4 regions of the Streptomyces sp. CA-179760 genome follow, and region 1 is predicted to be linked to each of the others. Evidence: riboswitches for the same ligand, from Rfam matches in the RefSeq annotation. Region 1 holds a riboswitch; each other region holds the start of a gene.
The links. A riboswitch is a leader RNA that binds a small molecule or an ion and turns the genes downstream of it on or off. The one in region 1 is predicted to bind cyclic di-AMP.
Positions count from the first base shown of each region.

Region 1 (6,924 bases):
TCCTGCGACCCGGCGGTGGTGGCCGTGGCGGTGCTGCGGGACGCGGGGAGTGCGGCTCTGCCGGTGCGGGACGACACGTGTGTGGCCGTGCTGAGTGGTGGGCTCGGTTCAGGGGCCTGAACTCGCCTTCTGCCGCCCTCACTGGCCGTCGGTTCCACCCGCCCCGTCGGTTCCGCCCGTTCCGTCAGGGTGCGGCGCTACCCCGTCCCGTGCCGCCAGGAATCCCAGCAACCCCCGGCTCAGAGCCACCCGTTCCGCCGGTTCCATCGCCGTCAGCGCCATGGCCAGGGCCTCGGCCCGGCGGTCTGCGACGTCGCCGAGGACATGCCGGCCGTGCGAGGTGAGCCACAGCTGCACCTCGCGGCGGGCCCCCGGATTCGGGGCCCGTTCCAGCAGGCCGGCCGCCGCGAGCCGGTCGCAGAGCCGGCTGGCCGTGGGGAGGCCGATGTCCATCTCGTCCGCCAGGGCCGTGACGTTCAGTCCGGGCCCCGCCTCCACCGCGCGCAGCGCCCGCAACTGGTGCGGGGACAGACGCAGGGACGCCTCCTGCGCGGCGACCGACCACAGGGCCGTCAGACTGTCCACGGCATCGGCGATCCGAGACGCGACGGCCTCCGGGCCGTCGCCCGGTCCCCTCGCCCTGGGGTCGCCGGGGGCGCCGAGATCGGTCACGAAACGTCACTTTCCATAAGCTCCGGGTACTGCGGAGATCGCTCCCTTGCAAAGGCTGTACCCGATGAGCCGAGGAGCAAGCAGCCTCGTTCATCACCCGGCCGTGCCGGGCCCCGCTCAGCCCGCGCTGAGCTCCGTCAGCGCGGCCAGCGGCAGCGTGTGCTGGGTCTGCAGCACTTTCGCGCGCAGGTAGCGGACGTTGTGCGCGGTGGTGAAGACGCCCGTGGGGACGCGGTCGCGCACATCGACGCCCAGGGTGCGCAACTGGTCCGCCTTGTCGGGGTTGTTGGAGAGCAGGTCCAGCTCCCTGATGCCCAGGGCCGTCAGCATCTGGGCCGCCGCCGTGTAGTCGCGGGCGTCCTCCGGCAGCCCCAGGGCCGCGTTCGCCTCGTACGTGTCGAGGCCCTGGTCCTGGAGGGCGTACGCGTCGAGCTTGTTGTAGAGGCCGATGCCCCGGCCCTCCTGACGGAGGTAGAGGAGCACGCCGCCGCGGTCGGCTATGCGCTCGACGGCCTCGCGCAGCTGCGGACCGCAGTCGCAGCGGGCCGAGCCGAACACGTCCCCGGTCAGGCACTCTGAGTGCAGTCGCACCAGCGGGACCGGGCCGGGCTCGCCCAGGACGACGGCCACGTGTTCCTGGTGGTCGGCCAGTCCGTGGAAGGTGACGAGTTCGGTGTCGACCTGGTAGCCGTCGTGGAAGCGAAGCGGTACCCGGACGCGGGAGCGCGGGGTGGCGAGGGCGGCGGGGGTGTCGGGCATGCGGGGCCTCCGGGTTCCGTTCCTGTTCGGCTGCACAGCCGTCTGCTTCAGATTTGAAGCAGTTCCACGCTCCGGAACACTACCCTTGCTTTAAATTTGAAGCAACGAGGTCCGGTCGCGTGTGACGTGCCTCACTGAAGAGCCCTTTGGGGTCCCTGCGGGCCGCCTCGGCCGCCTCACGAACAGGCCGTGGAGGACCTCCGCCGCCATGGCACGTCGTCCGCCGTCGCCCGGGTGCCGTCCTCCTGGAGCCCCTGCGCGATCGCCGCGGAGATCTCCTCCAGCTGCGCCACCTGCTCCTCGCTGAGCCGGTCGAACACGAAACTCCGCACGGTCTCGACATGCCCGGGCGCCGCGCGCTCCAGCACCGCGAACCCCGCCTCGGTCAGCGCGGCGATGCTGCCCCGCTTGTCGTACCGGCAGGCCTCGCGCCGCAGCATGCCGTCCTTCTCCAGCCGCGTCACCGCGTACGTCAGGCGGCTGCGCGTGATCTTCAGCCGCTGGGCGAGATCGGTCATGCGCAGGCGCTGTTCGGGGGATTCCGACAGGACGGAGAGGATGGAGTAGTAAAGGTGCGGCATGCCGGCGTCCTGCTGGAGCTGCCGGTCGATCGCGTCCTCCAGGAGCAGTGAGGAGGCGATGTACGCGCGCCAGGCGCGTTGCTCCTCGGGGGTGAGCCAGCGAGTCGTCATACCGCCAGTGTAGGTTTGTTTCAAACTTGAACCAAGACCCGGCGGGATCCACCCGTCCCACCGGTCCGCCGTCCCACCCGACCGGGGAGCGTCGATGCCTCACCCGTACGTCCTGCTGTCCGCCGCCGTCTCCCTCGACGGCTACCTGGACGACACCGGGCCCGAACGCCTGCTGCTGTCCGGCCCGGCCGACTTCGACCGGGTCGACGAGGTCCGGGCGTCCGTCGACGCGATCCTGGTCGGCGCCGGCACCATCCGCGCCGACAACCCGCGTCTGCTGGTCAACTCGGAGGAGCGGCGGGCCGCCCGCACGGCGGCCGGCCGACCGGAATACCCCCTCAAGGTCACCGTCAGCGGCTCCGGCGACCTCGACCCCCAGGCGCGGTTCTGGCACACCGGCGGCGAGAAGGTCCTCTACACGACCGACCAGGGCGCCGAGCGTGCCCGGGCCCTCGGCCTCGCCACCGACGTGGCCGCCCTCGGCACCGACCTCGACTGGCGTCGGCTCCTCACCCACCTGCACGACGTCCGGGGCGTGCGACGGCTCATGGTCGAGGGCGGCGGCCTGATCCACACCCAGCTCCTCACCCAGGGTCTCGCCGACGAACTCCAGCTGGTCCTCGCCCCGCTCTTCGTGGGCGATCCGAAGGCGCCCCGCCTCTTCGGGCCCGGCGGCTACCAGGGCGGCCGGCTCCGGCTGCTGGAGACGCGGCGGATCGAGGACGTCGTCCTCATGCGCTACGAACCCACCGCCCCGGGCACCGGCCCCCTCGCCACCGCGGCCGACCACCACTGGCTGGCCCTCGCCTGCGAACTGGCGGATCTCTGCCCGCCGTCGGACACGGCGTTCAGCGTGGGCGCGGTGGTGGTCGCGGCCGACGGCACGGAACTGGCCCGCGGTCACTCCCGCGAGGGCGGCGACCCTCTCGCGCACGCCGAGGAGGCGGCCCTGGCGAAGCTCGGCCCCTCCGACCCTCGCCTCGCCACCGCCACCGTCTACAGCAGCCTGGAGCCCTGCGCCCGCCGCGCCTCCCGCCCCGCGCCCTGCGCCCGGCTGCTCCTCGACGCGGGCGTACGCCGCGTGGTCACGGCCTGGCGCGAGCCGGACACCTTCGTCCGGGGCGCCGACGGCAGTGGGGTCCTGGCGGCCGGCGGCGCGGAGGTCGTGGTCCTTCCGGAACGCGAGCAGCAGGCGAAGGCCCCGAACCGTCACCTGCTCTAGCGGGCGGATTCCGCCGCTGAGCATGAGGTGGTCACGAGTGGTCCCGCGGATGGCGTACACTGGAATCACAACGACGCGGGGTGGAGCAGCTCGGTAGCTCGCTGGGCTCATAACCCAGAGGTCGCAGGTTCAAATCCTGTCCCCGCTACTGAAGGCCGAGGGCCGGAATCCGAAAGGGTTCCGGCCCTCGGTGTTTTCCGGTTTTCCACCCCCCGGTTACCGACCGTGAGTGAAGCGCACCGTTCCGCTCAGCAGCTGACACGCCGTCAATACCCGGCAGTCACTTACGGAGCGGTCAACTCGCCCGATTTAAGCCTGTCGTGGCAGGTAAGTCCGCACGAAAAAGGTTAATGATCAAGTGGAACCGCTGGAATCCGCTCCCCGGGTCTATTAACGTTCGATAACGCAGCGCGGTCGTCCCAGCCGTCACAGAAGGCGGCTCCGTGCGCACGCGCCGAATCCCGAAAGGGAACCGGGGAACCACCACTTGGGGTGAATCGGGCGTAAACCGCCGTGGAAGCACGGTCGGTATACGCGCGTAGGAGACCTTCCTGCTCCGAACCCGTCAGCTAACCCGGTAGGCGAGAAGGAAGGAAAGGAGTACGCCCACGTGGCGTCCAACCGGCCTGCCCCCGCGGCCCCGTTCGCGCGAGACCAGCGCGACACCGAGACTTTCGGCTACGGCGGTCAGCGCACCGACGAGGGCCCGTTCCAGGAGTGGAACCCCACCGAGGAATCCATCCGTCCCGTCCGTGGCCGGCATCGCGTCAGCAAGCAGCGCGGCGGGGGTCTCGCCCGCAGCTCCACCGTCCTGGGCGTCGGCGTCATAGCCGCCGTGGGCGCGGGTGGCATGGCCAGCGCCCAGACCGGCAAGCCGCCGGTGTCCATCTCCGTGCCGGACCTTCCCTCGGTGGGTTCCCTCATCTCGGACGACGACACTCCCGAGGGTTCCTCGACTCCGCTGAGCGGTCTCGGCAGCACGGCCACGGCGAAGGCCGAGAAGGGCTCCTCCGGCGCCGGCGAGGCGCTGCGCGCCCGGATCATGGCCCAGGTCGAGCACCAGCAGGACCAGATCGACACCAAGGCCGCGCAGGACGCCGCCGACGCCGCCGAGAAGGCGGCCTCGGAAGCCGTGGCCAAGGCCGAAGAAGAAGCCAAGGCCAAGGCCGCCGAGGCCAAGCGGAAGGCGGAGGAGGAGGCCAAGAAGAAGGCCGAGGCCGAGCGGCTCGCCGCCCTCGCCAAGCAGTTCACGCTGCCGACCTCCTCGTACACCATCACCTCCAGCTTCGGTCAGGCCGGCGCCTACTGGTCCTCCGGCTACCACACGGGTCTCGACTTCGCCGCCCCCACGGGCACGCCGATCAAGGCGGTGCACAGCGGCACCATCACCGAGGCGGGCTGGAACGGCTCGTACGGCTACAAGACGGTCCTCACCCTCGATGACGGCACGGAGCTCTGGTACGCGCACCAGTCCTCCATCGGCGTCAGTGTCGGCCAGAAGGTCAGCACGGGCGATGTCATCGGCCGCGTCGGTGCCACCGGCAACGTCACCGGCGCCCATCTGCACCTCGAGGTGCACTCCGGTGGCTCCAGCAGCGGGATCGACCCGATGGCGTGGCTGCGGGGCAAGGGCCTGAACCCGTAGGCGCCACAAGCCAGTCGAAGCACCGACGGCCCTGACGACGCCCCCCCGACGTCAGGGCCGCCGGTTTCCGGCGGGTGTGCTTCCCCTGTGCGCGAGGGCGTTTACAGGACCTTTGCGTCTGACCTGGAATGAGCCGATCCGGCACGGCCGTTGACGAGAGGCATGACTTCTCTTCGCAAGCTCGGCTCCTCCGACCTCGAGATCTTCCCGCTCGCCCTCGGCGGCAACGTCTTCGGCTGGACCGCCGACGAGGCACAGTCCTTCGCCGTCCGTCCTCGACGCCTACACCGCCGTCGGCGGCAACTTCGTCGACACCGCCGACGTCTACTCGGCGTGGGTCGACGGCAACCAGGGCGGCGAGTCCGAGACCGTCCTCGGCAAGTGGCTGCAGGCGCGCGGCAACCGCGCCGATGTGGTCGTCGCCACGAAGGTCAGTCAGCACCCCGAGTTCCAGGGCCTGTCCGCCGCCAACATCAAGGCCGCCGCCGACGCCTCGCTGCGCCGCCTGCGCACCGACTACATCGACCTCTACTACACCCACTTCGACCAGCCCGACGTGCCGGTGGAGGAGATCATCGGGGCGCTCGACGAGCTGGTGAAGGCCGGGAAGGTACGGCACATCGCCGCCTCCAACATCTCGGCGGAGCGGCTGCGGGCCTCCCTGGAGTTCTCCGACCGCGAGGGCCTCGCCCGCTATGTGGCGCTCCAGCCCCACTACAACCTGGTCTCCCGCGACACCTACGAGGGCGAGCTCCAGGACCTCGCCGAGCGCTCCGGCCTGGCGGCCGTCCCCTACTACGCGCTCGCGTCCGGCTTCCTCACCGGCAAGTACCGGCCCGGTACCACCGTCGACAGCGCGCGGGCCGGCGGCGCCGCCAAGCACCTGGAGACCGAGCGGGGCCTGAGGGTCCTCCACGTCCTCGACGAGATCGCCGCGGTCCACGACGTCCCCGTCGCCACGGTCGCCCTGGCCTGGCTCGCGGCCCAGCCGACGGTGGCGGCCCCGATCGCGTCCGCACGCACGGTGGAGCAGCTGCCGGCACTGGTCGGGGTCGGGGAGCTCACACTGACGGAGCCGGAGGTCGACCGTCTCACAGCGGCTTCGGCCTGAGCGGTCGCTGCGGCGGGGTCTCGTCCTGCCAGGTGAGCATGCTCGCCGTCTGAACAGCCCGGGGCACAGCGCCACGGCCGGGGCGCCCGGCCCCGGGCCGGCAGACGGCCGACCTGGTTGGCCGGCGGTTGCCGTCGGCGCCTCGGCCTACGAGCGGTACGGGTTGTACGCGGGGTACGGCGTCGTCGGGGCGGGGTGCGGCGTGGCCGGATGGCCGTACCCGTACGCCCCCGTCGGATGGCCGGACCCGTACGCCTCCGTCGGATGGCCGTACCCGTACGCCCCGTGCACCGGCCACGGCGGTGCCGACACCGGTACGGGCGGGGCCGTGATCCGGGCCGCGTGGTCCAGTGCGGGGCGGGCGGCCTCGCGGCGACGCCACAGTTCCTCCAGGAGCTCCCGCTCCCGGACGACGAAGTCCGCACCGGCGCGGCCGCGGCGGCCCCGGTGGCGCAGGAACGCCAGAGACGTCGCGTAGGACTCGTACTGCGCCACCGTCAGCGCCGCGGTCTTCCCCGCGTGGCGGCGGGCGTACTGGCGGGCGATCCGCCGGGCCCGCATCGAGCCGAGCGCGTACGGCTCGGCCGGGGTCAGCCAGCCGGCGACGGCGTACGCGGGCAGCTCCGCCCGTACGGTCCTCAGCTCCCGCTGCCGGGTCCAGATCACCAGCCACGTCAGCAGCCCGAAGACGGGCACCATGAACGCCGCGTACACGGCGAGGAACCCGTACTCGCCGAACGCCGACGAGCCGTTCCACATCGCGTGCATGCCCATCGCGAGCAGCAGCCCGGAGAGCGGGAAGGCGACGCGGCGGATACGCCTG
Region 1 covers NZ_JBNJLZ010000001.1:4,582,748-4,589,671, reverse strand. The annotation lists gene ACQEV8_RS20605 (SpoIIE family protein phosphatase) at 1-120, shown strand, start outside; gene ACQEV8_RS20600 (MarR family winged helix-turn-helix transcriptional regulator) at 139-672, opposite strand; gene ACQEV8_RS20595 (GTP cyclohydrolase II) at 790-1,431, opposite strand; gene ACQEV8_RS20590 (MarR family winged helix-turn-helix transcriptional regulator) at 1,608-2,123, opposite strand; gene ACQEV8_RS20585 (dihydrofolate reductase family protein) at 2,218-3,345, shown strand; tRNA gene ACQEV8_RS20580 (tRNA-Met) at 3,420-3,493, shown strand; cyclic di-AMP (ydaO/yuaA leader) riboswitch at 3,788-3,944, shown strand; gene ACQEV8_RS20575 (M23 family metallopeptidase) at 3,956-4,990, shown strand; partial or broken gene ACQEV8_RS20570 (aldo/keto reductase) at 5,153-6,101, shown strand; gene ACQEV8_RS20565 (PrsW family intramembrane metalloprotease) at 6,249-6,924, opposite strand, start outside.

Region 2 (6,924 bases), 1.4 Mb from region 1:
ACCTCCTTGCGCTCGTAGAAGCGGACGCCGCCGACGACCTTGTAGGGCAGGCCGACACGGATGAAGATCTCTTCGAAGACACGTGACTGGGCGTTGGTGCGGTAGAAGACGGCGACGTCGCCCGCCTTCGCCTCGCCCGCGTCGGTGAGACGGTCTATCTCGTCGGCGACGAACTGCGCCTCGTCGTGCTCGGTGTCGGCGACATAGCCGGTGATCTGCGCGCCCGTGCCCGCGTTGGTCCACAGGTTCTTGGGGCGGCGGGACTCGTTGCGCTCGATGACCGCGTTGGCCGCGCTCAGGATCGTCTGTGTGGAGCGGTAGTTCTGCTCCAGCAGGATCGTCGTCGCGTCCGGGTAGTCCTCCTCGAACTGGAGGATGTTGCGGATCGTCGCGCCGCGGAAGGCATAGATCGACTGGTCGGCGTCACCCACCACGCACAGCTCGGCGGGCGGCAGGTCGTCCGCGCCGGGCGGTACGTCGACGGGGTGCTCGGAGGTGCCCACGAGCTCCCGGACGAGGGCGTACTGGGCGTGGTTGGTGTCCTGGTACTCGTCCACCAGCACATGGCGGAAGCGGCGGTGGTAGTGCTCGGCGACGTCCGGGAAGGCGCGCAGCAGGTTGACCGTCGTCATGATCAGGTCGTCGAAGTCGAGGGCGTTCGCCTCGCGCAGCCGCGACTGGTACATCGCGTAGGCCTGGGCGAGGGTCTTCTCGAAGCCGTCGGCGGCCTGGGCGGCGAAGTCCTCCTCGTCGATCAGCTCGTTCTTCAGGTTGCTGATCTTGGCGCTGAAGGACTTCGGCGGGAAGCGCTTGGGGTCGAGGTCCAGGTCGCGGCAGACCAGGGCCATCAGACGCTTGGAGTCGGCGGCGTCGTAGATCGAGAAGCTCGATGTGAAGCCGAGCCTCTTGCTCTCCCGGCGCAGGATGCGCACGCAGGCGCTGTGGAACGTCATCACCCACATGGCGTTCGCGCGCGGGCCGACGAGCTGCTCGACGCGCTCCTTCATCTCACCGGCGGCCTTGTTGGTGAAGGTGATGGCGAGGATCTGGCCCGGGTGGACGCTCCGCTCGGCGAGCAGGTGGGCGATGCGGTGGGTGAGCACACGGGTCTTGCCGGAGCCGGCGCCGGCCACGATGAGCAGCGGGGAGCCGGAGTGTGTGACGGCGGCGCGCTGGTTGTCGTTCAGCCCCTCCAGGAGCGCGGCGGCGTCCACCGGCGGGCGCGCGGCGCCGCCCCGGTAGTAGGCGTCGCGGTCCGGCGGCACATCGAACTTCCCGCCGAACAGATCGTCCGGGACCGACTCCGGTCCGTGATCGTCCTCGGGCGGCGGCGGGGGCTCGTCCGTGGGGCCCCGCTGGGCCTGGAGGTCCGCCAGGAAGCTGTCGTCAAAGAGGCTGCTCATCGCTCTCCGAGTCTAGGGCGCCCCACTGACAGCCCGCCGCCGCCCTGAGAACATCGCCGAAAGAACCCCCTTGTCACCCTCCAGGCCCACGCGATCACAGGCCGCTACACCCTTCACAATTACTCCTGAATAATGACGAACCCCCTCGATTAATCACTCTCGGCGATGTTCATGAGCAAGGTCACGGAAATGTATCGGGCATATCACCCATCAACCTTCACAAGGACCACACGAGTTGGCTACCGTGCGAGGAGGCCACACGACCCGCACCGGCGAACCTCGCCGGGCCGCGTGGCCTCCGCCGAGTCCGGCGTGCCGCAGCGGCAGCCAGAGCCGGGGACCCAACCGAGACCCCGGGGTGAATCGGCCCGACTCCCTTTCCGGAGAAGGCCGTAGGGCAACCCTTCCGAAGCACCCGCCCGAACCCGACAGCTAACCCGGTAGGCGGAGCATGGAAGGAGTCGCCTCCCTTGGCGTCGCACCGCAAGTCGCGTCCTACGGGTTCGCGCGTGGCAGGTATACGGACCCCCGCCCTCGCAACGGCGGCCCTCACCTCCGTGGCCCTGCTGTCCCAGTCGGCCAACGCCGCCCCCGAGGCCGACGACAAGCCCAGCCTGGAAGAAGTCGAGAAGAAGGTCGACGACCTCTACCGCCAGGCGGGGTCCGCGACCGAGAAGTACAACGGGGCGAAGGAGAAGACCGCCAAGCAGCGCAAGCGCGTCGACACCCTCCTCGACGACGTCGCCCAGCGCACCGAGAAGCTGAACGAGGCGCGGGAGGAGCTCGGCACCTTCGCCGCCGCCCAGTACCGCACCGGCGCCTCCGCCCCGGACACGGCGACGTTCCTGCTCGCGGACACCCCGCAGGACTACTTCGACCAGACCCAGCTGATGGACCGGATGACCGGCCGTCAGAAGGTCGCGGTCGACGACTACATCACTCAGCAGTCAGAGACGATGGAGAAGCGTCAGGAGGCCGCCGAGAGCCTCGAGACGCTCACCGAGTCGCAGGGCGACCTGAAGACGGCCAAGGCGACCGTCCAGAGGAAGCTCGCCGACGCGCGCGAGCTGCTGTCGAAGCTGACCGCCGAGGAGAAGGCGCGACTCGCGGCGATCGAGAAGGAGAAGCAGGAGGAGGCCGCCCGCAAGGCCGCCGAGCTGGCCCGGCAGCAGGCCGAGCAGCAGAAGGAGCGGGAGCAGGAGCAGGAGGCCGCCCAGCAGCAGGACAGCGGCTCCTCCTCGTCGGGTTCGTCCTCGTCGTCCACCGCGCCCGACTCCTCGTACGCCACCAAGGCCGACAAGGCGCTCGCCTTCGCCCGCGCCCAGATCGGCAAGCCCTACGTCTGGGGCGCCACCGGCCCCGGCTCCTACGACTGCTCCGGCCTCACCCAGGCCGCATGGAAGGCCGCCGGGGTGACCCTGCCGCGCACGACCTACGACCAGGTCAACGCCGGCACCACGGTCCCCCTGGCCGACGCCCGGCCCGGTGACCTGGTCTTCTTCTACGACGATGTCACCCACGTCGGCATCTACATCGGCAACGGCATGATGATCCACGCTCCGAAGCCCGGCACGTACGTGCGCGAGGAGTCGATCTACTACGACGGCGAGTCGTCGATCCACAGCGTGGTGCGGCCGGCCTGACGGGTCTCGCAGGTTTTTGGGACCCCGCGCGCGTGGCCTGCCCGTAACGCGCGCGGGGCCTCCTAGCATCGGCCCCATGCCCGGCCCCTCCCCCTCTGTCGCCTGGTGGGCGCAGCGCGCTCCGGCGGCCAGTGCCGCCGTGCTGGCGACCGGCACCCTGTCGGTCGGTCTGGATCTGACGGGGTACGAGGTCCTCTCACGCATCACCCTCGGTCTCGCCTGCGCGGCCTGGCTGCTGTTCGCCGCCGACTTCACCCGGCGGCTGCTGCGGGCCGGGACCAGGTGGCGGGCGTATACGCGCAGACCGGGCGTCCTCGAGAGCGTGACGACGACTGCCCTCACCACCGTGGCGGCGACAGCCGTCCTGGGCACCGCCTTCTCGGCGGCCAGCTCACAGGCGCTGGCTGTGACGATGCTGGTGCTCGCCGTCGTGCTCTGGCCGGTGCCGCTCGTCCTCGTCCCGCAGGGCGGGGAGCGGCGCAGGCCCGGGACGGTATTCGCGCGCTGCATGGCCACACAGGGGCTCGCCGTGCTCGGCGCCACGCTGGCCGCAGCCGACTCGGCGGCCTGGCTCGCGCACGGGGCGCTGGTGCTGTTCTGGCTGGGACTGGTGCTGTACGTCCTCGCCCTGATCCGTTTCGATGTGCGGCAGGTGGCCAGGGGGACCGGCGATCACTGGCTCGCGGGCGGGGCGCTCGCCCTCTCGGCGCTCGCCGGGGCGCGGCTGATCAGCGCCGACAGCGCGCGTCTGTACCTGTGGAACGAGGACGACCGGGACGTCCTGCGCACCGTGACCGTCGTGCTGCTCGTGCTCGCGCTGGTCTGCTACGCCGTCCTGCTCGCCGCCGAGTTCCTGTGGCCCCGGCCCCGCCATGACGTCCGCCGCTGGGCGACCGTGTTCACCTGGGCCAAGACGGGGACGGCGGCACTGGCCGTCGCCGTCGCCCTCGACGTCTCCTGGCTCGACGGGTTCGGGGAGGCGCTGTTGTGGATCGCGGTGGCCGCGTGGCTCGTGGCCGCCGTCTGGACGGCCACCTCGGCGTGGTCCGGTGCCGGGTCCGGTTCCCGGCCCGGCCGACGGGTCAGGTCCAGAGCACGGCGATGAAGATGTTCGCCGTGGTCAGCAGCCCGACCAGGCCGAACAGGCCCTTGTCCACCTTCTCGTCGTCCCGTTTCACGTAGACCAGGCCGAGAATCACGATCAGCAGGGCCAGCTTCACGCCGATCTTGATGTTGTTCACCGACTGGTCGTCGGCCTGGTTGAGGCCGACCAGGATCACGCCGGTGACCAGCATCGTCAGCGCGCCGTGCAGCATTGCCGGGGTGTAGCGGGCGGTGCCCTCGCCCATCGCCTTCATCTGGGTGAGAAAGCCGCCCAGGAGCGAGGCGATGCCGATGATGTGGAGGCCGACGAAGAGGTGGATGAGAACGTCCATGAGGCCGGAGCCTAATCAGGGAGTCCGATCCGCCCGACACCGGCCCACCGATGCATATATGCGCCCCATAGCACCCGATCATCGGCACTCGCCCAGGAAATCAACGCATCGGTCATCACGCTGAGTTAAGGCGACGGCGCCGAGACGGGATCACAGTCGCATACGGTCACCGTCGGTCCTCTCGGGACAGCTCGGAACAGTTCCGCGCACCGGCCACGGGGCCGCCATGGCGAGGTTTAGCGTCCTCCTCCAGGTGACCGGCTCCCCACCGCCGCCCGGGCCAGGGGCGGCAGTCGGGCACCACCGCCAGAAGATCCGGCGGCGGCCCGCTTCCCCTGTGCGGGCCGTCGCCGGACGCGCAGGCCGCCCGTCCGCTCCCCACGGCGGCCGTCGCACACCCCTGGCGGTCGCAGGAAAGGACGTGGCTCCCCAGGTGGCAGCGCACCGCAAGCCCCGACAGCGCACCGCGAGCGGCAACACGGCCCGTACGGCCGCCACGATCGCGCTCGCCGGCGCGGCGACCGCGACGGGTTTCGACGGAACCGGGCACGCCGAACCACAGCTCACCCCCGGCCAGGTCAAGGCCAAGGTGGACAAGCTGTACCAGGAGGCGGAGGTCGCCACCGAGAAGTACAACGGCGCGAGGGAGAAGGCCGACGCCGCCGGAGAGCGGCTCAGGGAGCTCCAGGACCAGGCGGCCCGCAAGGAGGAACGGCTCAGCACGGCCCGCGACGCCCTTGGCTCGGTCGCCGCCGCGCAGTACCGGGACGGCGGCATCGACCCCGCCCTGCGGCTCGCCCTGTCCGACGACCCCGACCGGTACCTCGAGAACGCCGAGTTCGTGGAGCGGGCCGGCAACCGGCAGAAGTCCGCCGTCGCGGGCGTACGCAAGCAGGTCCGGGAGATCGAGCAGCTGCGCGGGGCCGCCCATATCGAGCTGACGTCCCTGAAGTCGCGGCAGACGGAGCTGAAGCGGCACAAGAAGACGATCACCGGCAAGCTGGGCTCCGCACGGCAGTTGCTGTCCCGGCTGACCGCGCAGGAACGTGCCCGCCTGGGCGAAGGGCCGGGCACGGACCGCGCCTCACGCTCTTCGCCGGGCCTCCGGGACGCCCTGACGGCCCCCGGTTCCGCCGCCTCGCAGGCGCCCAACGCCCGCGCTGCCGCCGCCGTCTCCTACGCCTACCAGAAGCTCGGCAGCCCCTACGTCTGGGGCGCGACCGGCCCGAACGCCTTCGACTGCTCAGGCCTCGTCCAGGCCGCGTACCGCTCTGCGGGCGTCTCGCTGCCCCGCACGACGTACTCCCAGATCGCCGCCGGCCGCCGCGTCTCCCGCTCCGAACTCCTCCCCGGTGACCTGGTCTTCTACTACGCCGGTGTCAGTCACGTCGGCATCTACGTGGGCAACGGGCAGATGATCCACGCACCGAACTCATCGGCCCCGGTACGGGTCGCCCCGCTCGACGAGATGCCGTACGCGGGGGCGACACGGGTGGTCTGACGGGTGGCCTGACAGGTGGTCCGCCGGGCTGGTCCGACGGGGCAGACCGGCCCGGCCGCCGCATCACACCAGCCGTCGAGCCGTGGCCCACCGCGTCAGCTCGTGCCGATTGGAGAGCTGGAGCTTGCGCAGGACCGCCGAGACATGCGACTCGACCGTCTTCACGGAGATGAACAGCTGCTTGGCTATCTCCTTGTAGGCGTATCCCCGGGCGATGAGCCGCAGCACTTCGCGCTCGCGCTGGGTCAGCCGGTCCAGGTCCTCGTCGACCGGAGGTGCGTCCGTGGAGGCGAAGGCGTCGAGGACGAACCCGGCCAGCCGCGGGGAGAACACCGCGTCGCCCTCCTGGACCCGGAAGACGGAGTCGACGAGGTCCGTGCCGGTGATCGTCTTGGTGACGTACCCGCGGGCCCCGCCGCGGATCACGCCGATCACGTCCTCCGCCGCGTCCGACACCGACAGCGCGAGGAAACGGACCGGCTGCTCGGGGCCGGTCATCAAGGGGGCACAGCGGCGCAGCACTTCCACCCCGCCACCGCCCGGGAGATGCACGTCGAGGAGGACCACCTCGGGCCGGGTCGCGGTGATGACCGTGACCGCCTGGTCGACGTCCGCGGCCTCGCCGACGACCTCGACACCGGTCTGCTCGGTCTGCCCGATCTCGGCCTGGACCCCCGTACGGAACATGCGATGGTCGTCGACGAGGACCACGCGCACACGGCGCCCGCCGGTGCCGCCGCCCGATTCCGCGGGCCCGGCCGCCTCCACGGGCCCGGCCGCCTCCGCCGCTCCCGCCGTACCGTTCGCCTCGGTCGGGTCGCTCATGACGTCTTCTCCGCCCTCTCCATTTCCAGCTCGACCTCCGTGCCGCCGTCCGGCACCGCGCGCAGCCGCGCCGTGCCACCGTGGCGCTCCATGCGGCCGATGATCGATTCTCTGAC
Region 2 covers NZ_JBNJLZ010000001.1:5,962,208-5,969,131, reverse strand. The annotation lists partial or broken gene pcrA (DNA helicase PcrA) at 1-1,403, opposite strand, end outside; cyclic di-AMP (ydaO/yuaA leader) riboswitch at 1,707-1,865, shown strand; gene ACQEV8_RS27270 (NlpC/P60 family protein) at 1,874-3,046, shown strand; gene ACQEV8_RS27265 (hypothetical protein) at 3,123-4,151, shown strand; gene ACQEV8_RS27260 (hypothetical protein) at 4,129-4,482, opposite strand; gene ACQEV8_RS27255 (NlpC/P60 family protein) at 4,916-5,983, shown strand; gene ACQEV8_RS27250 (LuxR C-terminal-related transcriptional regulator) at 6,047-6,808, opposite strand; gene ACQEV8_RS27245 (ATP-binding protein) at 6,805-6,924, opposite strand, start outside.
Region 2: linked by a shared signal. The riboswitch ahead of ACQEV8_RS27270 (NlpC/P60 family protein) and the one ahead of ACQEV8_RS20575 (M23 family metallopeptidase) in region 1 are both predicted to bind cyclic di-AMP.

Region 3 (6,924 bases), 3.7 Mb from region 1:
GGCCCCGCAGCTGCGCGCGCTGCGGCGCCAGGCCGCCCTGACGCTGGAGGCCGCGGCCCGTGCCGCCGGGCTGTCGCCCGCCCACCTCTCCCGTCTGGAGACCGGGCAGCGTCAGCCCTCACTGCCGATGCTGCTGGCGCTCGCCCGCGTCTACGGTACGACCGTTTCCGAACTGCTCGGTGAGACGGCCGTCGACCGGGACGCCGTCGTCCGCGCGGCCGACATGGAGCCGACCACGGCGGGCGGCTGGACGTACTGGCCGGCCGGCGCCTCCGGGCGCGGGATGCAGGCCCTGCGCGTCCATGTCCCGCACGGCTCCCAGGGCGACATCGTGCGCGTCCACCCGGGCGAGGAATGGCTCCATGTGCTGCGGGGCCGGCTGCGGCTGCGCCTCGGGGACGCCACCCACCGGCTGGCGCCCGGCGACAGCGCCCACTTCGACTCGCTGACCCCGCACCGGATCGCCGCCGAGGACCACGACGGTGTCGAACTGCTTTTCGTCCACACCCTGTTGCAGAGTCCCACGGCCACCCTGTGCCTGGGCCCCACCCCTGGAGAGACGCCTTGAGCGACATGGAGGAGAAGTTCCCGCGCGCCCTGTGGGTGCGGCTGTTCATCTACCTCGTGATGGGGCATGTCTTCGCCGCGTTCGTCTACTTCCTCTTCGAGGCGGGGGCCCGCTAGCCCGTGCCTCAGTCGAGGAGCCGCTCGCGCAGTCGCTCACGGGTCTCCGGAGCTATCTCGAGCCCCTTCTCCAGATAGGCCTCCACACCGCCCCAGGTCTCCTCGACGGTGTCGAAGGCCGCCGTCAGATACTCGGCGCGCGCGTCGAACAGGGGGCTGAGCAGCTCCATGACCTCGGGGGAGTAGGCCGAGTCGGCGGAGCCGCTGCGCCGCACCTTGTAGCGGCGGTGCTTGGCGTTCGACTTCAGGTAGTCCTCGACGATCGCCTCGCGCTCGACGCCCACCGCGAGCAGCGTCACCGCGATCGACAGGCCCGCGCGGTCCTTGCCCGCCGCGCAGTGCATCAGCGCGGGGACGCTGTCCTCGGCGAGCGCGTGCAGCACCTTCGAGTGCTCTGCGGTGCGGTGCTTGATGATCGTGCGGTAGGAGGCGATCATCCGGCCCGCGCCCTTGCCGTCGGAGAGGATCGCGCGCAGCTGCTCGAGGTCGCCGTCGCGGACCAGCTTCCAGAACTCGGCGCCGTCGGCGGGGTCGCTCAGCGGCAGGTTCACATTGCGCACGCCCGGCAGCTCGACGTCCGGCCCCTCGAGCTTCTGGTCGGCCTCGTTGCGGAAGTCGAAGATCGTGTGCAGGCCGAGGGTGGTCAGGAAGGCGGCGTCCTCACCGGTGGCGTGCGCGAGGTGGCCGCTGCGGAACAGCACGCCCTGCCGCACCCGCCGTCCGTCCACGGTCGGCAGCCCGCCCACATCACGGAAGTTGCGCACTGCGGCCAGCTCGGGTTCGGTCGACGGGACCTGCTGCGTCACGGGGGCTCCTCCCACACGGCGCCGTCGGCGCGGCTCGTCGACGGGCACCACTCGACGATACGACATGCCTGTCAGGGGCAATGAGTTGTCCACAGACGTTGCCGGGAGCCCCCGAAGCCCTTGATTATGTTCGTGCCTGGTCGCACCTGGTCGGGCTTGTTCGAATCTGTGAGGGCTTGATGCTGGAGATCTCCGAAGACGGTCGTACATGGGTGCTCTCGGGGCCGGCCAGCAGTTACGCCGTCCACGTCACCGACCGGGACGAGCTGCTGCACCTGCACTGGGGCGCCCGGATCGGCCTCGCCGACGCCCAGGCCCTGGCCGTCCGGCCGCTGCCGGACTACTGGGCCTTCGAGTCCCCGCTCGACGGACGCGAGGAGTATCCGGTCGAGGGCGGCCCTCGCTTCGCCCGGCCCGCCCTGTCCGTGCGCACCGCCGAGCGCCGCGGCACCGAGTGGTCCTACGAGGGCCATGACACCGGGGACGCCGAGGGCGGCGGGCTGCGGCTCCGCTTCCGCGACGGCGACCTGTCCGTCACGCTGCACTACCGGATGCGCTCCTCGGCCGATGTCGTCGAGCGCTGGGTGACCCTGGAGAACCAGGGGCCGGACGTCGAGGTGCTGCGCGCCGACTCCGCCACCTGGACCCTGCCCGACCGCGACACCTGGCGGCTTTCCCAGCTGCACGGCCGGTGGGGTGCCGAGTCGCGGCTGACGCGCTCCGCCCTCACCTACGGCGAGAAGGTCATCGGCAGCCGCCGCGGCCACACCTCCCACCAGCATCTGCCATGGGTCGCGCTCGACACCGACGCGACCGAGGAGCGCGGGGAGGTCTACGGCTGCGCCCTGGGCTGGTCCGGGTCCTGGCGGATCTCGGTCGCCCAGCTCCCGGACGCGCGCGTGCAGATCACCGGCGGGGCCGGGTACGACGACTCGGGGCTGCTGAGGCTGGGCACGGGCGAGTCGTACACCACCCCCGTCTTCGCCGGGCTCTGGAGCGACGGCGGCTTCGGCGGGGCCAGCCGCGCCTGGCACGCCTGGCAGCGGGCCCACGTCGTCCCGGACGCGGACCAGGACCGCCCGGTGCTGTTCAACTCCTGGGAGGCGACCGAGTTCGACATCTCGCAGGAGCAGCAGCGGGCGCTCGCCGAGCGGGCCGCCGCCATGGGTGTCGAGCTGTTCGTGGTCGACGACGGCTGGTTCGGGTCCCGGACCAGCGACCGGGCCGGGCTCGGTGACTGGACACCCAATCCCGACCGCTTCCCGGGCGGGCTGAAGCCGCTCGCCGACCATGTGCACGGCCTCGGCATGCAGTTCGGGATCTGGGTCGAGCCTGAGATGGTCAACGCGGACAGCGACCTGTACCGCGCGCATCCCGACTGGGTGCAGTACCAATCAGGACGAAAGCGGACGGAGTTCCGTAATCAGCTCGTACTGAACCTGGCCCGCGAGGATGTCCAGGAGTACCTGTGGGAGCAGCTCGACGGGCTGCTCTCCAGCGCGCCGATCGACTACGTCAAGTGGGACTTCAACCGCTGCTTCACCGACGCCGGCTGGCCGGACGACCCCTACCCGCAGCGGCTCTGGGTCGACCACGTCCATGCCTTGTACGCCCTGCTGGACCGGCTGCGGGCGGCCCACCCCGGGGTGGCCTTCGAGTCCTGCTCGGGGGGCGGCGGGCGCATCGACCTCGGGGTGCTGGGCCGCACGGACCAGGTGTGGACCTCCGACAACACGGACCCGCTCGACCGGCTCGCCATCCAGCACGGCTTCAGCCAGATCCATCCGGCCCGGGTCATGGCCGCCTGGGTCACCGACAGCCCGAACGCCATGCTCAACCAGCGGGCCAGTTCCCTGCGGTTCCGGTTCGTCAGCGCCATGGCCGGAGTGCTCGGGGTGGGCGGCGACCTCACGCGATGGACGCCGGAGGAGCTCGCCGAGGCGCGGGAGTGGGTCGGGCTCTACAAGGAGATCCGGCCCGTGGTGCAGCGCGGCGACCTGTACCGGCTGCGACCCCCGGAGGGCGGCCTGAGCGCGGTGCAGTACGTCCTCGGTGACGAGACCGTCGTCCTCGCCTGGCTCCAGGCGCAGCGCTACGGCGAGCCCGTTCCGGCTCTACGGCTTCGGGGCCTCGCCCCGGCAGCGGTGTACGAATGCCTCGAAACGGGCGAAGTTCACCGAGGGGCCGTACTCGCCCATCACGGACTGCGGGTCGGTCTGCGCGGGGACCTGGACGCCACGATCGTCCGCCTTCGATGCAAGTAGCCGTTCTGTCCGAATCTGGCGATTAGGGAACTTAAGGCCTTTCAGGTGTTTCGGTATAACGTGCCCCGATCGTAAAGGAGATGAGGTCGGGGTGCGTGACCATCGTCATATTCGTGACGATGTGTTGTCATCATGTTCACGTAATTCTTGCGTTATTCAGGGGCATTGAGGAAAAACAGAGATCGCGAATCCACGCTCGGTGACGGGAAATGTGCCGACGCGTCAAGAAAAACGTCCTCACGGGCAACCGCAAGCTTGTCCCATTGCGTCTCGGTCGCTTACGTTCCACACCAATCCGGACGGACGCCTAATCCTGCCGCCGCCCGGAGCCCGCACACACTCACCCGTGTATGGCAGGAGCGGGGGACCCACAGGTAAGACGCCTGTTCCGGTTCCCGGAACGGCTTGGGGTACAGCCGCACTTCGGCGCGGCCGGGCATCTCCAGCCCGCACCCGACAGCTCACCTCGCAGGCGCCGGAGAGGAATCCGCCATGCCCGCGAAGGGTAAGCATCGCCGCCCGAAGTCCCAGCGTTTCACCCGCTCCATAGCCGTCGCCGGAACCGGTGGGGCCGCCCTCGCCCTTCCGCTCATGGGGGCCGCCGGCGCCCATGCCGCGACCCCGCAGTCGGCCCCGGAAAAGGCCGTCCAGTCCGCTCCGGCCGCCGGGAAGAAGGCCGCCGAGAAGGCCACGGGCGCCCACACGTACACCGTGAAGGCCGGCGACTATCTCGCGAAGATCGCCGGCGACCAGCACGTCAGCGGCGGCTGGAAGAAGCTCTACAGCGACAACCGTGACGCCGTCGGCTCCGACCCGTCGCTGATCCACCCGGGCCTGAAGCTCTCGATCGGCAAGAAGGCGGCGAGCGCGCCCAAGACGCAGTCGTCCGCGCCCAAGGCGGCCGAGAAGCCGAAGGCGTCGGCTGAGAAGTCGTCCGCCTCCGAGTCGTCCTCGAAGGCCGACACCGCCGCGAAGCCGGCCGCGGCGAAGCCGGCCGCCGAGGCCTCCGGCTTCAGCCTCCCGGTGGACGGCGCCTCCGTCGGTACGCCGTACCACATGTCCGGAAGCATGTGGTCCAGCGGCTACCACACCGGTGTCGACTTCGTCGTCCCGACCGGCACCTCGCTCAAGGCCGTCGGCGCCGGCACGGTCGTCTCCGCCGGCTGGGGCGGCGCGTACGGCAACCAGGTCGTCATCCAGCTCGAGGACGGCAAGTACGCGCAGTACGCCCACCTGTCCCAGCTCTCCGTCTCGGCCGGCCAGACCGTGACGGCAGGGCAGCAGATCGGTCTGTCCGGTGCGACCGGCAATGTGACCGGACCGCACCTGCACTTCGAGATCCGCACCACGCCGGACTACGGCTCGGACGTGGACCCGGTCGCCTACCTGCGTTCGCACGGCGTCTCCGTGGGCTGACCGATCGCACGACCACCTGCCTGACACGCGGCCGAAGGCCGGACCCCGATCCCCGGGTCCGGCCTTCGGTGTGTGCGCATCCGTCGATCGTCTCAAGGGATCGACAGGGGGCGGCAGTTGGGACACAGTGATCCCGTCGTGAGTGCAAGCGCTTTCTGAAGGAGCTGTGTCCCGTGCCGACCACCCGCAGAACGTTCGGAGCCCTGGCCGCCGGAGCCGCGCTGGCGGCCCTCGCCCCGACGGGGAGCGCGACCGCCGCGCCCCGGCACCGCCGCCTCATCGCCCACGACGGCTTCCGCCACGGTCTCGCCCAGTGGGCGACCGAACTCCAGGACGGCGGCACCGTCACCGCTTCCCGTGGCGTGCTGGAGATCGACGTACCCGGCGGGGCGACCGTCTGGTTCAGACGGCGTCTCGAGGGGCCGTACGTCATCGAGTACACCGCGACGCCCGTCGCCGAGGGCGGGGTCAACGACCGGGTCTCGGACCTCAACAACTTCTGGAACGCGACCGACGTCCGCTCCCCGGAGGACCTCTTCGCGACGCCGCGTGGCGGGGCGCTGGAGGAGTACGACCACTTGACGGCGTACTACGCCGGGTACGGCGCCAACTACAACACCACGACCCGGCTGCGGCGTTACGTGGGCCAGGCAGGTGTGCGTCCTCTGATCCACGACTACACCGAGCCGCTGCTGGTCCCGGGCGAGCCGAACCGGGTCCGGATCGTCTCCGACGGGTCGACGGTGCGGTGGTGGAACAACGGGCGGCTCGTCTTCGACCACACCGACCCGCAGCCGTACACGAGCGGGCACTTCGCCTTCCGGACCGTGTGGAGCCACTTCCGGATCACGGGCTTCCGGGTCTGGCGACTGACCCCGCAACATCGTTGACGGGTGGCCTATTCCGGAGTTGGCGAACACTTTAGGAGTGGCTTATATCACCGCCCGTCAACCCCTTCCTACGGTCGCGTAGGTCACATTCGAGGGTGAATCATGAGCGGCTGTGGCAGACGATTCGAAGAGTGACAGCAGAGCAGTGATCGGGTCGTACGTGGCGGTGGGGGACAGCTTCACCGAGGGCGTCGGCGATCCCGGCCCCGAGGGGGCGTTCGTCGGCTGGGCCGACCGGTTCGCCGTGCTGCTCGCCGACCGCAGGCCCGAAGGCGACTTCCAGTACACCAACCTGGCCGTACGCGGAAAACTCCTCGACCAGATCGTGGCGAACCAGCTTCCGCGGGCCGTCGACATGGCCCCGGACCTCGTCTCCTTCTGTGCCGGGGGCAACGACATCATCCGGCCCGGCACCGACCCGGACGAGGTGGCCGAGCGGTTCGAGAGTGCCATCGCCCAGCTGGCCGCGGTGGCCGGCACGGTGATGGTGACGACCGGGTTCGACACCCGTGGCGTGCCCGTGCTCAAGCATCTGCGCGGCAAGATCGCCACGTACAACGGGCATGTCCGGGCCATCGCCGACCGGTACGGCTGCCCGGTGCTCGACCTGTGGTCCCTGCGCAGTGTCCAGGACCGCCGGGCTTGGGACGCCGACCGGCTGCACCTGTCACCCGACGGGCACACTCGCGTGGCGCTCCGCGCGGGGCAGGTGCTGGGGCTTGAGGTACCGGCCGACCCCGAGCAGGAGTGGCCCCCGCTGCCGCCCCGCGGCACTCTCGACATCCGGCGGGACAACGTCCACTGGGCACGCGAGTTCCTGGTGCCGTGGATCGGACGCCGACTGCGCGGGGAGTCGTCGGGTGA
Region 3 covers NZ_JBNJLZ010000001.1:8,311,701-8,318,624, forward strand. The annotation lists gene ACQEV8_RS37590 (helix-turn-helix domain-containing protein) at 1-568, shown strand, start outside; gene ACQEV8_RS37595 (DUF6126 family protein) at 565-684, shown strand; gene ACQEV8_RS37600 (tyrosine-protein phosphatase) at 693-1,490, opposite strand; gene ACQEV8_RS37605 (alpha-galactosidase) at 1,670-3,754, shown strand; cyclic di-AMP (ydaO/yuaA leader) riboswitch at 4,086-4,242, shown strand; gene ACQEV8_RS37610 (M23 family metallopeptidase) at 4,247-5,170, shown strand; gene ACQEV8_RS37615 (DUF6250 domain-containing protein) at 5,344-6,060, shown strand; gene ACQEV8_RS37620 (SGNH/GDSL hydrolase family protein) at 6,206-6,924, shown strand, end outside.
Region 3: linked by a shared signal. The riboswitch ahead of ACQEV8_RS37610 (M23 family metallopeptidase) and the one ahead of ACQEV8_RS20575 (M23 family metallopeptidase) in region 1 are both predicted to bind cyclic di-AMP.

Region 4 (6,924 bases), 1.2 Mb from region 1:
CGTCACCGCCCCGGGCGGCCGTACCGGCACCGGTGGCCGGGTCGAAACCGCCGACGGAACGCAGCACCGCCGTACGGAACGCCATGTTGGCGCCGGAGCCGAACCGCCCCGCCGTGAACGGGAACAGCGGTTCGTCGCCCGGGGGACGCGCCGGGTCGTACGTCCTTGGAGTGAAGCCCTTCGCGAAGCCGCCGTGGCTCTCCAGCAGCACCTGGGCCGGGGTCGTCAGGCGCGCGGGCAGGATCAGCCCGGTGGCGCAGCCGAGCCCGGGGTCGGCGGCGAAGGGCGCGGTCAGTTCGGTCAGCCAGCGGGGGTCGGCGACGACGTCGTCGTCGGTGAAGGCGACCACCTCGCCCCGCACGGCCGCGAGGCCCGTGTTGTGCGCGACCGCGAGGCCGGGCACCCGCTCGCACACGTACCGCACCCGCTCGGCGTACTTCCGCTCCACCAGCTCCCGCGTCTCGTCCGTCACGGGCGCGTTGTCGACGACGACGATCTCGAACCGTGGATGGTCCTGCGCCAGCAGCGAGTCCAGCGCCCGGGCCAGCTGCCCGGCCCGCTCCCGGGTCGCGACGACGACACTGGCGTACGGACGCTCCCCGGCGGCCCCGGCGGCCCCGGCGGCCCCGGGCTCCCCGGCGGCCCCGGGCTCCCCGGCATCCTGGACGTCCCCGGCCGCACACTCCGCCCGCGCCCGCTCCTCCAGCACGACCCGCGCGTCCGCCCCCTCCGGCACCCGCCCGAGCAGCGTGCCCACGGGCCGCCCACCCCTGCGGACCAGCACGAACACCTCGCCGTGCGTCACCGGCGGGCTCCCCGGACCGGGTCTGAGCACCGCCTCCTCACCGTCGAGTCCGTCGAGTCCGTCGAGTCCGTCGAGGTCCAACTCGGCGACCTGCACCGCCCCGATGTCCAGGAACCGACGTATCTCCTCCCGCGCACGCGCCGAACGAGCCATGCGCCCCTCACCCCCCACTCGTGTCAGGTACGAACTCGTGCTCAGGTACGGCGCAGCCGAGCCGCGCCCTTCAGGGTCCGTGCGGCCAGCGCCGCCAGCCGCGGCCTGCCCCGGACGAAACTGTGCGCGCGGCGCGCCGGCTCGCGGCTCAGCCAGTGCAGTGCCGCGCCCGCCCCCGGCCGCGTCACCGCGCCCTCGTACACGGGCAGTTCGCCCGTTCTCAGCGCGTCCTTGTACTCCGCCGCGCCCCGCCCGAGGTCGAGCATGCCGATGCCCTCGGCGGCCGCCGCCTCGGCCATGCGCAGATGCAGCGCCAGACCGGGCGAGTACTTCGCGAACTCCGGGTCGTAGGCCGGGAACCAGCAGGCCAGGACGGATGCCGAGCGCAGTCCGAAATGCGCGGCGACGGGCCGCTCTCCGGCGTACAGCACGGACAGCGTCCCGGCGCACTCCGGTGCCCGGGTCCGGGCCAGCCGTCCCACGAGCCGGGTGATCCACTCCCGTGCGAAGCGGTCCTGCCGGCCCGTCCTGCGGTACTGCGCCGACTTCCACTCCATGAGGGTGCGCAGCGCGGCCGGGTCGCGTTCGTCGAACACGAACCGCGTCTCGCCGGCCTGCCGGCCCAGCTTGCGTTCCTTGGCCAGGGTGGTCTTCAGGAACTTCGGCGACTGGGCGCGCAGCACCGACTCGTAGGTGTCGTAGCCCTTCTCCACGTCGATGACGTAGGTGGCGTGCTCCTCGGCCGCGTACCGGACGAACAGCCGCTGCTCGGCCTCCAGGTTGTCGAAGGCGAAGCTCGACATCGAGCAGGCCCTCAGGAGCCGGCCCGTGTCCAGGTCCAGCCCCGGCAGGAGGATCGCCCCCTGCGCGTCCGAGACACCGAGCCCGATCGCCCGGCCCTGCCCCAACGGCCCTCGCTCGTACGGCAGGAAACCGGCCGGCTCCCGCCCTTCGTACACCACCGCGACCCGTGCCCGCGGCCTCACCAGACCGACGGCTTCGGTGAACTCCGGTTCCATGAAGGGGTTGCGTGGTGCCTCGGAGGCAGCGCGCAGTGCGCGCCAGCGCTCCCTTTCCCCTTCGCCGAGCTCCCCGGGCCCAGCCACGCGAATGCGCCCACTGCTCAACCTGACCCCCCGATCAAGTCCCCCCTGGACACTTGGAAGGTACCGCCCGAGACGGCCTCGACGGTAGGTAGCGGACCATGTTGTTGCCAACCGGTGCAGAGGCCTTCAACCGGGCAATCGGTGTCCACTGTGCGATGAAACGAAGGGGCGCGCTGTCCGTATTCTCAGATCATGGCCGCACCCATCGCATATTCACTCATCGCCACCGACCTGGACGGAACGCTGCTGCGCGGCGACGACACCCTCTCCGACCGGTCGCTCGCCGCACTCGCGCGGGTGGCGGACACCGGTGCTCAGCACCTCGTGGTGACGGGCCGGCCGGCGCCGCGTGTGCGACCGCTCCTCGACGACCTCCGCTGCACGGGGCTCGCGGTGTGCGGGCAGGGCGCGCAGGTGTACGACGCCGGCGCGGACCGGCTGCTGTGGTCCATCACCCTGGACCGGGAACTGGCGGAGACCGCGCTCGGCAAGATCGAGGCCGAGGTGGGGCAGGTGTACGCGGCGGTCGACCAGGACGGGGTCGACGGGCTCACGCTCATCGAGCCGGGCTATCTCATGCCGCACCCGACCCTGCCGGCCGTACGGGTCGAGCGGCGCGACGACCTGTGGGGCGAGCCGATCAGCAAGGTGCTGCTGCGCCATCCCTGCCTGACGGACGACGAGCTGGCGGCGACGGCCCGTTCGGTGGTCGGCTCACTGGCGACGGTGACGATGTCGGGGCCCGGCACGGTCGAGCTCCAGCCGTGCGGCGTCACCAAGGCGACAGGCCTGGCGCTGGCCGCCGAGCACCTGGGGCTGAGGCCGGCGGACACCATCGCCTTCGGTGACATGCCCAACGACATCCCGATGTTCGACTGGGCCGCCCACGGCGTCGCGATGGCGAACGCCCATCCCGAACTCAAGGCCGTGGCCGACGAGATCACCCTGTCGAACGAGGACGACGGCATCGCCGTCGTCCTCGAGCGACTCCTGGGCGGGACGGCTCAGTACGGGCCGTTGACGTTGTCGATCGAGCCGTAGCGGTCGGCCGCGTAGTTGCAGGCCGCGGTGATGTTGGCGACCGGGTCGTACGGGTCCCACGACGTGCCGTCCACGTGGTAGGCCTGGAAGGTCGGGTCGATGGTCTGGAGCAGGCCCTTGGACGGGGTGCCCGCGACGGCGTTCGAGTCCCAGTTGTTGATCGCCTGCGGGTTGCCGGACGACTCGCGCATGACGTTGCGGTAGATGCCGTCGTACGACCCCGGAATGCCCTTCTGGGCCATGACGTCCAGCGCCTCGCGGATCCACCCGTCGAGGTTGTTCGCGTAGGTCTTCGCGGAGGCCTGGGTGGCCTTGGCGACGCCGCCGGCCGGCTTGGCCGGGGCGGACGACTTGGTCGCCTTCTTCGGGGCGGCGGCCGCCTTGGTCGTCGACACCTTCAGCTTCAGGCCCGGGTGGATCAGCTTCGGGTTGTCGCCGATGGCGGAGCGGTTGTCCTTGTAGAGCTTCTTCCAGCCGCCCGAGACGTCGTACTTGTCCGCGATGCGGTAGAGCGAGTCGCCCTTGGTCACGGTGTACGTGAGGGACTTGGCGGGCTTGACCGCCTGGGGCTCTACGGCGCTCGCGTGGGTCGCGCCGAGGAGCGGGAGGGTGAGTGCCGCTCCGCCGGTGCCGGCGATGGCGATACCTCGGGTGAGCGGGTTGGTTCTGGGGCGACGGTGCTTGCCTCGTCCGGCCATGGCGAAATTCCTCTCCGGCGCCTGCGAGGTGAGCTGTCGGGTTCGGGCCGGGAGGTGCCCGGCCGCGTACGGCGGTGTACTGCCGTGCGCGGCTTCACCCCGAGCCGTGCCGCTGTGCGGACCGGCGACTTACCTGGGTCCCCCGCTCCTGCCCTGCGTGAGTGAGTCGGTTCGTGTGGGGGTCCGGGCGGCGGCAGGATTCGGCGTCCGCCGGACTGGCCGGGAACGTATGCGAGAGCACATGTCGGGAACAAGCGCCGGAGTCACATATCGCGCGGTTGACCTTGGTCGGGGGTGTTTGGTCCGCTTGATCCTTTGCGAGAGCCAAGACTCAACTGGCGTTCGGCTGAAGGCGGTACGGGTCAATGTCGGGGTGGGGCGGTAAAGGGGTTAACGTGACTCAACTCACTGATCACAAGCCCGTGGGGCAATTGCCGTCAAAGGTAATTTGCTCAATCGTCATGGCAAATCGTGAATATCTCACTATCAGCTGGTAAGTCGACAAATGTCTGGTCTTATGGCCCGATCGAAAACATAACGGTCGTGATCAGATACCACCCGGCCTGTAACCATGGGCGCTGGCGGTGATCGAAACGTGACCGGATACGCTGACTCGAGTGATGGCAGCGACCTATCGACAATCCGCGTAATCACCGGCAGACACAGCAGACAGGAGACCCCTCGTGACCGACGTCGGGCCATTCGGGCTGAGCGTGCGGGACCAGGCTCTGGAAGCCGATGTCCAGGCCGGGTTGGCGGCTGTCGAGGAAGGCTTGTTCGAGGCCACCAAGAGCGAGGTGCCCTTCATCACGGAGGCCGCCCAGCACCTGGTACGGGCCGGTGGCAAGCGGTTCCGTCCGCTGCTCGTGATGCTCTCCGCCCAGTTCGGTGACCGGTACGCGCCCGGGATCGTGCCGTCGGCCGTCGTCGTGGAGCTGACCCACCTCGCCACGCTGTACCACGACGACGTGATGGACGAGGCGACCGTGCGCCGCGGGGTGGCGAGCGCGAACGCCCGCTGGGACAACTCCGTCGCGGTCCTCACCGGCGACTTCCTCTTCGCCCGCGCCTCGCACACCCTGGCCGACCTCGGCCCGGAGGCCGTGCGGGTGCAGGCCGAGGCGTTCGAACGGCTGGTGACCGGGCAGATCCTGGAGACGGCCGGACCGCAGGACGGCCGCGACCCCGTCGAGCACTACCTGGACGTGCTGGGCGGCAAGACCGGTTCGCTGGTGGCGGTGTCGTGCCGGTTCGGCGCCATGATGTCCGGCGCCGACGAGACGACCGTGGACGTCCTCACCCAGTACGGCGAGCGGCTCGGCGTCGCCTTCCAGCTCGCGGACGACGTCCTGGACATCGCCTCCGACTCCCACGAGTCCGGCAAGACGCCCGGCACCGATCTGCGCGAGGGCATCCCCACCATGCCGGTGCTGCGGCTGCGTGAGCGGGCGGCACGGCTCGGCCTCGCGGACGACATCGCCCTGTGCGAGCTGCTGGACTCCGACCTCACCGACGACGAACGGCACGCCGAGGCCCTGCGCCTGCTGCGCGCCCACCCGGCGCTGGAACAGGCCCGGAAGGACACCGTCCGCTACGCCCAGGACGCCCGATCGGCGCTGGCCCCCCTGCCCGAGTGCGCCGCGAAGACGGCCCTCGTGGAGCTGTGCGACGCGGTGGTGCACCGGGCGGGCTAGCCCCGAAGCGGCGCCCGAAGTGGCCCCCGTCCCCTACGGGTCGGGGGAGGAGCCACTCCTCCGTGTCATACCCCAGCAGTACGTGGAGTTGAGTCCGGGGTCTGACGTATTTCCCTGGCCGATTTGGTCAGATGGACACCACGGAAAAACACCACTCCTCACCTGTTCGGGTGAGAATGGCGGCTCAGGGACGAGTGCGTGGACGACACGGACAGCCGCCGCCGACCACGGAGGTAGGGCACACATGGCACCGTATGGATCCGACGACAGCACGACCGCCGGGGAGGTCGACGAGCAGCGTTCCGGACGGCGCAAGGCCGCGCGGTACGTCGTACCGGTCACGGTGATGGGGGTGGCGGCCGCGACGATCGGGCTGGTCCCCGCGCTCGCCGACTCCGGTGACCCCGACCTCCCGAAGATCACCGCACAGCAGCTCATCGAGAAGATCGCGAAGTCGGACGTCCAGCAGCTGTCCGGCACCGTGAAGATCAGCACGGACCTCGGGCTGCCGGACCTCGGCGGTCTCGAGAGCAGCCTGATGTCCGGGGCCGCGAGCCAGGGCGAGGGCGGCTCCTCGGCTGACCCGACGGCCAAGCTCACCGAACTGGCCTCCGGTACGCACACCCTGCGCGTCGCGGCCGACGGCCCGGACAAGCAGAAGCTGTCGCTGCTGGAGAACGCCGCCGAGTACAGCATCATCCACAACGGCAAGGACGTCTGGGCCTACGACAGCAAGTCGAACGAGGTCCACCACGGCACGGCCTCCGAGAGCGGCAAGGCGAACGGCAAGGACCAGCAGCCGCCGGCCACGCCGAAGGACTTCGCCGAGGAGGCCCTCAAGGCCGCCGACGACACGACCTCCGTGACCGTGGACGGCACCGCCCAGGTCGCCGGCCGGGACGCCTACAAGCTGCTCATCAAGCCGAAGCAGTCCGGTTCGACGGTCGGTGCGATCACCGTGGCCGTGGACGCGAAGACGGGCACACCGCTGAAGTTCACGCTGACCCCGGCGAGCGGTGGCTCCGCCGTCGTCGACGCCGGCTTCACCCAGGTCAGCTTCGCCAAGCCGGCCGCGTCGACCTTCGACTTCACCCCGCCGAAGGGAGCCAAGGTCACGGAGGAGAAGGCGCACGAGAAGGGCTCCGAGAAGGGCATCGAGAAGGGCTTCGGCAAGGGCTTCGACAAGGGGGAGGCCCCTCGGCACGCCCCGAAGTCCCTCCCGAAGTCCGAGGAGGACCTCGGCAAGGGCCTCGACGGCATGAAGACCATCGGCGAGGGCTGGAACTCCATAGCCACCTTCGACACCGGCGGCGAGGGCGTGCCCTCCGGCGAGGCCGGCGGCGACCTCGGCGGCTTCATGAGCTCGCTCGGCGACAAGGTCACCGGCAAGTTCGGCTCGGGCACGGTCTTCTCGACCCGTCTGGTCA
Region 4 covers NZ_JBNJLZ010000001.1:5,737,403-5,744,326, forward strand. The annotation lists gene ACQEV8_RS26100 (glycosyltransferase) at 1-958, opposite strand, end outside; gene ACQEV8_RS26105 (GNAT family N-acetyltransferase) at 1,000-2,070, opposite strand; gene ACQEV8_RS26110 (HAD family hydrolase) at 2,257-3,105, shown strand; gene ACQEV8_RS26115 (transglycosylase SLT domain-containing protein) at 3,069-3,803, opposite strand; cyclic di-AMP (ydaO/yuaA leader) riboswitch at 3,807-3,977, opposite strand; gene ACQEV8_RS26120 (polyprenyl synthetase family protein) at 4,487-5,497, shown strand; gene ACQEV8_RS26125 (LolA family protein) at 5,742-6,924, shown strand, end outside.
Region 4: linked by a shared signal. The riboswitch ahead of ACQEV8_RS26115 (transglycosylase SLT domain-containing protein) and the one ahead of ACQEV8_RS20575 (M23 family metallopeptidase) in region 1 are both predicted to bind cyclic di-AMP.